3 regions of the Hungatella sp. SB206 genome follow, and region 2 is predicted to be linked to each of the others. Evidence: predicted binding sites of a transcription regulator. Region 2 holds the regulator's gene; each other region holds the start of a gene.
The links. Region 2 encodes NrdR, which represses ribonucleotide reductase genes. Its sites were predicted from a motif close to CACAANATNTTGTG; they were not measured.

Region 1: the regulator NrdR is predicted to act here: its motif matches at 1,195-1,208, upstream of M1L66_RS10500 (ribonucleoside triphosphate reductase).
Region 3: the regulator NrdR is predicted to act here: its motif matches at 949-962, upstream of M1L66_RS22610 (ribonucleoside triphosphate reductase).

What each region holds. Positions count from the first base shown of each region.
Region 1 is NZ_CP096603.1:2,432,246-2,434,518, forward strand. It holds gene hflX (GTPase HflX) at 1-1,021, shown strand, start outside; gene M1L66_RS10500 (ribonucleoside triphosphate reductase) at 1,291-2,273, shown strand, end outside.
Region 2 is NZ_CP096603.1:4,350,100-4,352,372, forward strand. It holds gene aroE (shikimate dehydrogenase) at 1-225, opposite strand, end outside; gene M1L66_RS19150 (YqeG family HAD IIIA-type phosphatase) at 206-733, opposite strand; gene nrdR (transcriptional regulator NrdR) at 742-1,194, opposite strand; gene M1L66_RS19160 (PRC-barrel domain-containing protein) at 1,381-1,641, opposite strand; gene M1L66_RS19165 (DUF975 family protein) at 1,705-2,273, opposite strand, start outside.
Region 3 is NZ_CP096603.1:5,077,979-5,080,251, reverse strand. It holds gene M1L66_RS22620 (spore coat protein CotJB) at 1-154, shown strand, start outside; gene M1L66_RS22615 (manganese catalase family protein) at 154-762, shown strand; gene M1L66_RS22610 (ribonucleoside triphosphate reductase) at 1,068-2,273, shown strand, end outside.

The DNA.
Region 1 (2,273 bases), 1.9 Mb from region 2:
GCTGAATGCCACTGGCATTGTCTGCGACGACGAGCTGTCGCCCGCACAGCTTCGGAATCTGGAGGATGCACTGGATACGAAGGTGATGGACCGTACCATGGTAATTCTCGACATTTTCGCTTCCAGGGCGACGACCAGGGAAGGTAAGATCCAGGTGGAGCTGGCCCAGCTGAAGTACCGGGCAGCCAGACTGGTGGGACTGAGAAATTCGCTCTCCCGTCTGGGCGGCGGAATCGGAACGAGAGGTCCCGGCGAGAAGAAGCTGGAGGTGGACCGCCGTCTGATTCACGACCGGATCGGCCAGCTGAAAGCGGAACTGGAGGATGTGAAGCGCCACAGGGACGTGGCCAGGCAGCAGCGGACAAGGAACCATACTCCGGTGGCAGCCATTGTGGGTTACACCAACGCGGGAAAGTCCACGCTGCTCAACACGCTTACGGACGCCGGAATTCTGGCGGAGGACAAACTCTTTGCCACGCTGGATCCGACGACGAGAAACTTAGAGCTTCCCGGCGGGGAGCAGATTCTTCTGACTGACACGGTCGGATTTATACGGAAGCTGCCCCATAATCTGATCGAGGCGTTTAAGAGCACACTGGAGGAGGCAAAGTACTCGGACATCATTCTTCATGTGGTGGACTGTTCCAATCCCCAGATGGATATGCAGATGTATGTGGTCTATGAGACGCTGAAGGAGTTGGGCGTTCACGACAAGGAAGTGATCACAGTCTTTAATAAGATAGACGCGGCAGGTGAGATGAGGATCCCCCGCGACTTATCTTCCGATTACCAGGTGAAGATTTCGGCAAAGACCGGGGAGGGACTGGACGAGCTCCTGAATCTGCTGGAGAGTATTTTGAGGAGCCGGAAAGTATTCCTGGAGCGGATATACCCCTATCAGGATGCCGGAAAGATACAGCTGATCCGGAAATACGGCCAGCTTCTGAAGGAAGAGTACCGGGACGACGGTATTTTTGTCAGCGCCTATGTGCCTGCAGAGATGTATGCAAACCTGATATAAAATGGTAAAAAGCATAAATGTACGGCTGCGGAGCACACCGGTCGAATTGGTGGTTGAGAAACTGTGTAAGGTGTGCTATACTGACAGACAGTTCGCAGTTTTGCAATAAGTGACTCGAAGCTTATAAGAAAACATAATAAGACACAATATATGGTTTTAATGTTTTTTTGCGAAACCAGATATTGTGTTTTTGTTTCTCTTCTGCTATAATAAACAATGCACCGGTTAAGGCGGTGTCAGGGTTGTAAAAGGAAAGGAGTCAGGTATAAATGATATCAGTATTGAAAAGAGATGGGGAGGTCGCTGAATTCAGTCTGAATAAGATAACGGAAGCGATAAAGAAGGCATTTAAGGCTACAAAGAAGGATTTTAACAATGAGATTCTGGAGCTGTTGTCCCTCCGTGTTACGGCGGACTTTCAGGAAAAGATGAGAGACGGCCAGGTAACGGTTGAGCAGATTCAGGACAGCGTTGAGCACGTCCTGGAGCAGACCGGTTACACGGATGTGGCAAAGGCCTATATTTTATACAGAAAACAAAGAGAAAAAATCCGTAACATGAAGAATACCATTCTGGATTATAAGGATGTGGTGAACAGCTATGTGAAGGTGGAGGACTGGCGTGTCAAGGAAAACTCGACCGTTACCTATTCCGTAGGCGGCCTGATCTTAAGCAATTCCGGCGCGGTTACGGCAAACTACTGGCTGTCCGAGATATACGATCAGGAGATCGCGGATGCCCACAGGAATGCGGATATCCATATCCACGATTTGTCCATGCTGACAGGCTACTGCGCGGGCTGGTCCTTAAAGCAGCTTCTCATGGAAGGTCTGGGCGGCATTCCGGGCAAGATCACATCCTCCCCTGCAAAGCATTTATCCGTGCTCTGCAACCAGATGGTTAACTTTTTAGGCATAATGCAGAATGAATGGGCAGGCGCTCAGGCATTTTCCTCTTTCGATACCTACCTTGCTCCTTTTGTAAAGATAGATAACTTAACCTACCCGGAGGTGAAGAAGTGCATCGAGTCCTTCATCTACGGCGTTAATACGCCAAGCCGCTGGGGTACTCAGGCGCCGTTCTCCAACATCACGCTGGACTGGACCGTGCCGGGCGATATGGCAGAGCTTCCGGCTATTGTAGGCGGTAAGGAAGCGGACTTCAAGTACAAAGACTGTAAGACAGAGATGGACATGATTAACAAGGCCTTCATTGAGACGATGATCGAGGGAGACGCCAACGGACGCGGATT
Region 2 (2,273 bases):
TTTCATAACCTCCTGCTTGTGAGGAACCGTGACGTTCATGCCGGTAAAATTAAGGGCGTAGGCTCCTTTTACCGCTTCCTCTACACGTCCCGGCTCCACTTTAAGCGGTACATAGACGAGATCTGTTCCTGTCTTTTCCGAGTAATAATTATGCATGAGCGGTGACATGGAGTGCTCCACCGGATACGCCATGACTCCGCATACTTTACTTTTTCCGCTTATCATACTGTCTCCTCTTTTTGTCCCTGCGATAAAAAAATAAGATAAGTGCCTCCGGATACCGTTTTAATACGATCTGAATCTCTTCCTTCGGATTGATCGGCTTCACCAGAAAGCTCCTGATTCCCGTCCGTTTGGCCCCGTAGACGTCGGTAAACAGCTGATCTCCCACGAATATCGTGCTGTTTAAGCTCGTCCCCATGAGCTCCATCGCCTTCTTATAATTCTTCACGCCCGGCTTTCCGCCCTTATAGATATAGTTAGAGCCGCCGACAGCTTCTGCAAAAGCTGCCACCCGCGGCTCTTTGTTATTGGAAAGCAGGCAGGTGTCCATGCCAAGCGCCCGCAGATGAGAAAACAAGTTCTTCGCTCTCTCATCCGCCGGCGCGTCATGGGGCACCAGGGTGTTGTCTACATCAAAGATTACGCCTCTGATTCCCTTTTTATAAAGGGCGTCATACGGAATGTCATACGCAGAGGCCACGTCTTCATCCGGATAAAATCTGTTAAACATACATCTTCCTACTTTTTCAATAATTTTCCGATCTCTTCCATGAACGTATTCACGTCCTTGAACTCACGATATACGGAGGCGAAACGGACATATGCGACCTCATCGACCTCCTGCAGCTTTTTCATGACAAGCTCTCCGATCGCGGAGCTGGAGACTTCCTTCTCTTCCATATTAAATATCTGTGTCTCGATCTCGTCCACCATGGAATCAATCTGTTGGGAAGAAACGGGACGCTTGTGGCAGGAATGAAGGATTCCTTTTTCCAGCTTGGAACGTTCATAGACTTCTCTGGACTCGTCCTTCTTAATAACCATCAGCGGCAGAGTCTCCAGTTTTTCATACGTTGTAAATCTCTTTCCGCATTTCTCACACTGCCTGCGGCGCCTGATGGAGCTGTTGTCATCCGCCGGTCTTGAATCAATGACCTTTGTATCTGCTTCATTACAAAATGGACATTTCACGTCGCTATCCTCCTGTTGGGCGATTTCTCTTACCTTCTTTTCAGAAATGAGAAATCCCACTGTTTTTTGTGCAGGACCCAAAACCGCGAAAAAAAGAATACACAGTTTTTCGCGGCTCCGGATCCGTTACTTTTTAATTATGTATATCATACCCCACAATCCGTAGATTCGCAAGCACATATTACACTATATCTTGCATTTTTCCTCAGCTTTTTCCAGATCTACTTTCACCAGGATAATATCTCTCCCCACCTGACAGATGTCACAGAAGGGAATGATGTACTCTTTTTCTCTGACCAGAAATCCACAGAAGCAGCCCGGCCCGGGAACGATGATCGCCAGAAGACAGCCCGTATCCATATCAAAATCCACGTCGCCCACATAGCCAAGGCGTTTGCAGTCGCAGATGTTAATCACTTCTTTTTGTTTAAGATCTGAAATGCGCATAGCCTGCACCTTCTATATTCCTTAGTGTATTCTATGCGCATTTCCTATGTGTGATACAAATTATTACTCCGGTACATTTCCGTAAAGGCCGTCACAGCTTCTGCCGTCATAAACCGGTTCCTCGTAATCATATGCTTCTTCCCGGCGAGGTCCATCTCTCATATCGAGATAGAAGTGAATCATGGTCGTCTCTATATACGGTAAAATCCATAAAAACCCGATTCCAAACGATCCGAACCCCAGCAAATACATCCCAATCAGGCTGATTCCCAGATAAAACAGGCGGCCCTTGTTCCCTTTCATGAGCGCCGCGCTCTCCCGGAAGCAGCTGATCACCGTCCGCTCGGGGTCTTCCATCAGAAGGTAAACCGCCATTTTAAAATGCAGGCTATACACGACGATTCCGACTATCTGAAGCAGATACATCAGAAACTGAAGCGCTGCCAGTATGGGGATATAACCCGTAATACGGGCGGAAACGCTTACCACAAAATATGGGATTCCAATGATCATACCAAATACCAGGTTGATAAAGTATACGCCTAAAAATCTTTGAGGCCTGTGAGTAAAGGCAAACAACATATCTCCCAGTGAATACGGCTGGCCTGTACACATATGGTAGAACATCCTTC
Region 3 (2,273 bases), 730 kb from region 2:
GCTGAATTACTACCAATATGTATCAGATTTACGGAAACAGGCAATGGATGCCTATGAGGCTCAGTGCGGCCCGCTGATGTTTGACGAAGTCCGGTCCGATAGTTACTGGACCTGGGTCAATAATCCGTGGCCTTGGGAAGGAGAGTGCGGCTGATGTGGAGATATGAAAAGAGATTACAGTATCCGGTAAATATTACTACACCGAATCCTAAGATGGCGACGTTTATTATGAGTCAGTATGGTGGACCAGATGGTGAAATGGGCGCTTCCATGCGCTACTTATCCCAGCGCTACGCCATGCCATATAAGGAGTGCAAGGGACTCCTCACGGATATCGGAACGGAGGAACTCGCTCACCTTGAGATTGTAGCGACGATTGTTCATCAGCTCACCAGGAACTTAACGCCGGAGCAGATTGTGGAATCTGGTTTTGGCCCTTATTACATTGATCACACCACGGGTATATGGCCGCAGGCCGCGGGCGGAATTCCGTTTAATGCCTGCGAGTTTCAGTCGAAAGGCGATCCGATCACCGATCTGGTAGAGGATATGGCGGCAGAACAAAAGGCCCGGAGCACCTATGATAACATTCTGCGTGTAGTGACGGATCCGGAGGTCTGTGACCCGATCCGTTACTTAAGGGAAAGAGAAGTGGTGCATTTCCAGAGATTCGGTGAGGCGCTGCGGATTACCCAGGATAATTTAGACAGTAAGAATTTTTATGCTTTTAATCCCAGCTTTGATGTAAAGAATAATTGCTGATAAAAAGGGAGGGGCCGGCAAGAGGGGGATTCTTGCCGGCCAGAGTATGAAAAAAAGTTTTGTTTGGTTTTTCTCTGTTACATGTATTACTATACATGAGATATGTGAAGAATTTTTGATGAAAATCTGAAAAAAATGTGTACATTTGAATTGGGACAAGTAACACCATAGCAGTTGAAACATTTACTCAAGATATTGTGTATACAGTATTTCAGCTTATTGTATGTTGTGACTTTACAGGAAATCTGGTATATTTGTAAGAGTATTGTAAGAGCAAATGAGACATAAGGAAAGAGGGGACAGGCATGATTTTAGTAGTAAAACGTGATGGGGCAATCGTAGAATTTCATCTGGAAAAGATCTCCGAAGCTATAAGGAAGGCGTTTAAGGCGACGGGGAAATTTTATACGGAAGATATTGTGGAACTGCTGTCGATCAGAGTGACGTCTGATTTTCAGGAAAAGATGAAGGGCGACCAGATTGCGGTCGAGGATATTCAGGACAGCGTGGAGAAGGTGCTGGAGGAAGCCGGCTATACGGACGTGGCGAAGGCATACATATTATACAGGAAGCAGCGGGAGAAGATCAGGAATCTCGGTAAGACAACGCTGGATTATAAAGATGTGGTGGACAACTATGTGAAGGTGGAAGACTGGCGGGTGAAGGAGAACTCTACGGTCACATACTCCGTGGGCGGTCTGATTTTAAATAACTCAGGCGCGGTTACGACTAATTACTGGCTGACGGAAATCTATGATAAGGAAATTTCCGAGGCTTATATGGATGGTGATCTTCATATTCATGACCTGTCCATGCTGACCGGTTACAGCTGTGGCTGGTCTTTAAAGAGGCTTCTGATGGACGGGCTCGGCGGAATTACAGGAAAGATTACGGCGGCTCCGGCGAAGCATCTGGCCACGCTCTGCAATCAGATGGTCAATTTTCTGGGAATAATGCAGAATGAATGGGCGGCCTCCCAGTCATTCTCTTCTTTTGATACGTATCTGGCGCCCTTTGTTAAGGCGGACAACCTCTCGTATGACCGGGTGAAAAAGTGTATGGAGGCATTTGTCTTTGGCGTAAATACGCCCAGCAGATGGGGGACTCAGGCACCATTTTCCCATATTTCCCTGGATTTGATGGTTCCGGAGGATATGGCATCGCAGAAGGCCATCGTGGGTGGACAGGAGATGGATTTCACCTATGGGGAGTGCCAGGCGGAACTGGATATGGTGGACCGGGCATTTCTGGAGACTATGCTGGAGGGTGATGCCAGCGGACTCGGTTTTCAGTATCCAATCCCGTCCTATGGGCTGACTCCGGACTTCGACTGGTCTGATAATGAGAGAAACCGGCTATTGTTTTCGCTGGCTTCCCATTACGGTACGCCGTATTTTACGAATTACGTCCGCAGCGGACTGAAACCGGGAGATGTGAGAATTTCCTATGATGGGGTAACTCCTGATTTACACGAGCTGCGCAGCAAAGCAGGCGGTTTCTTCGGATATGGG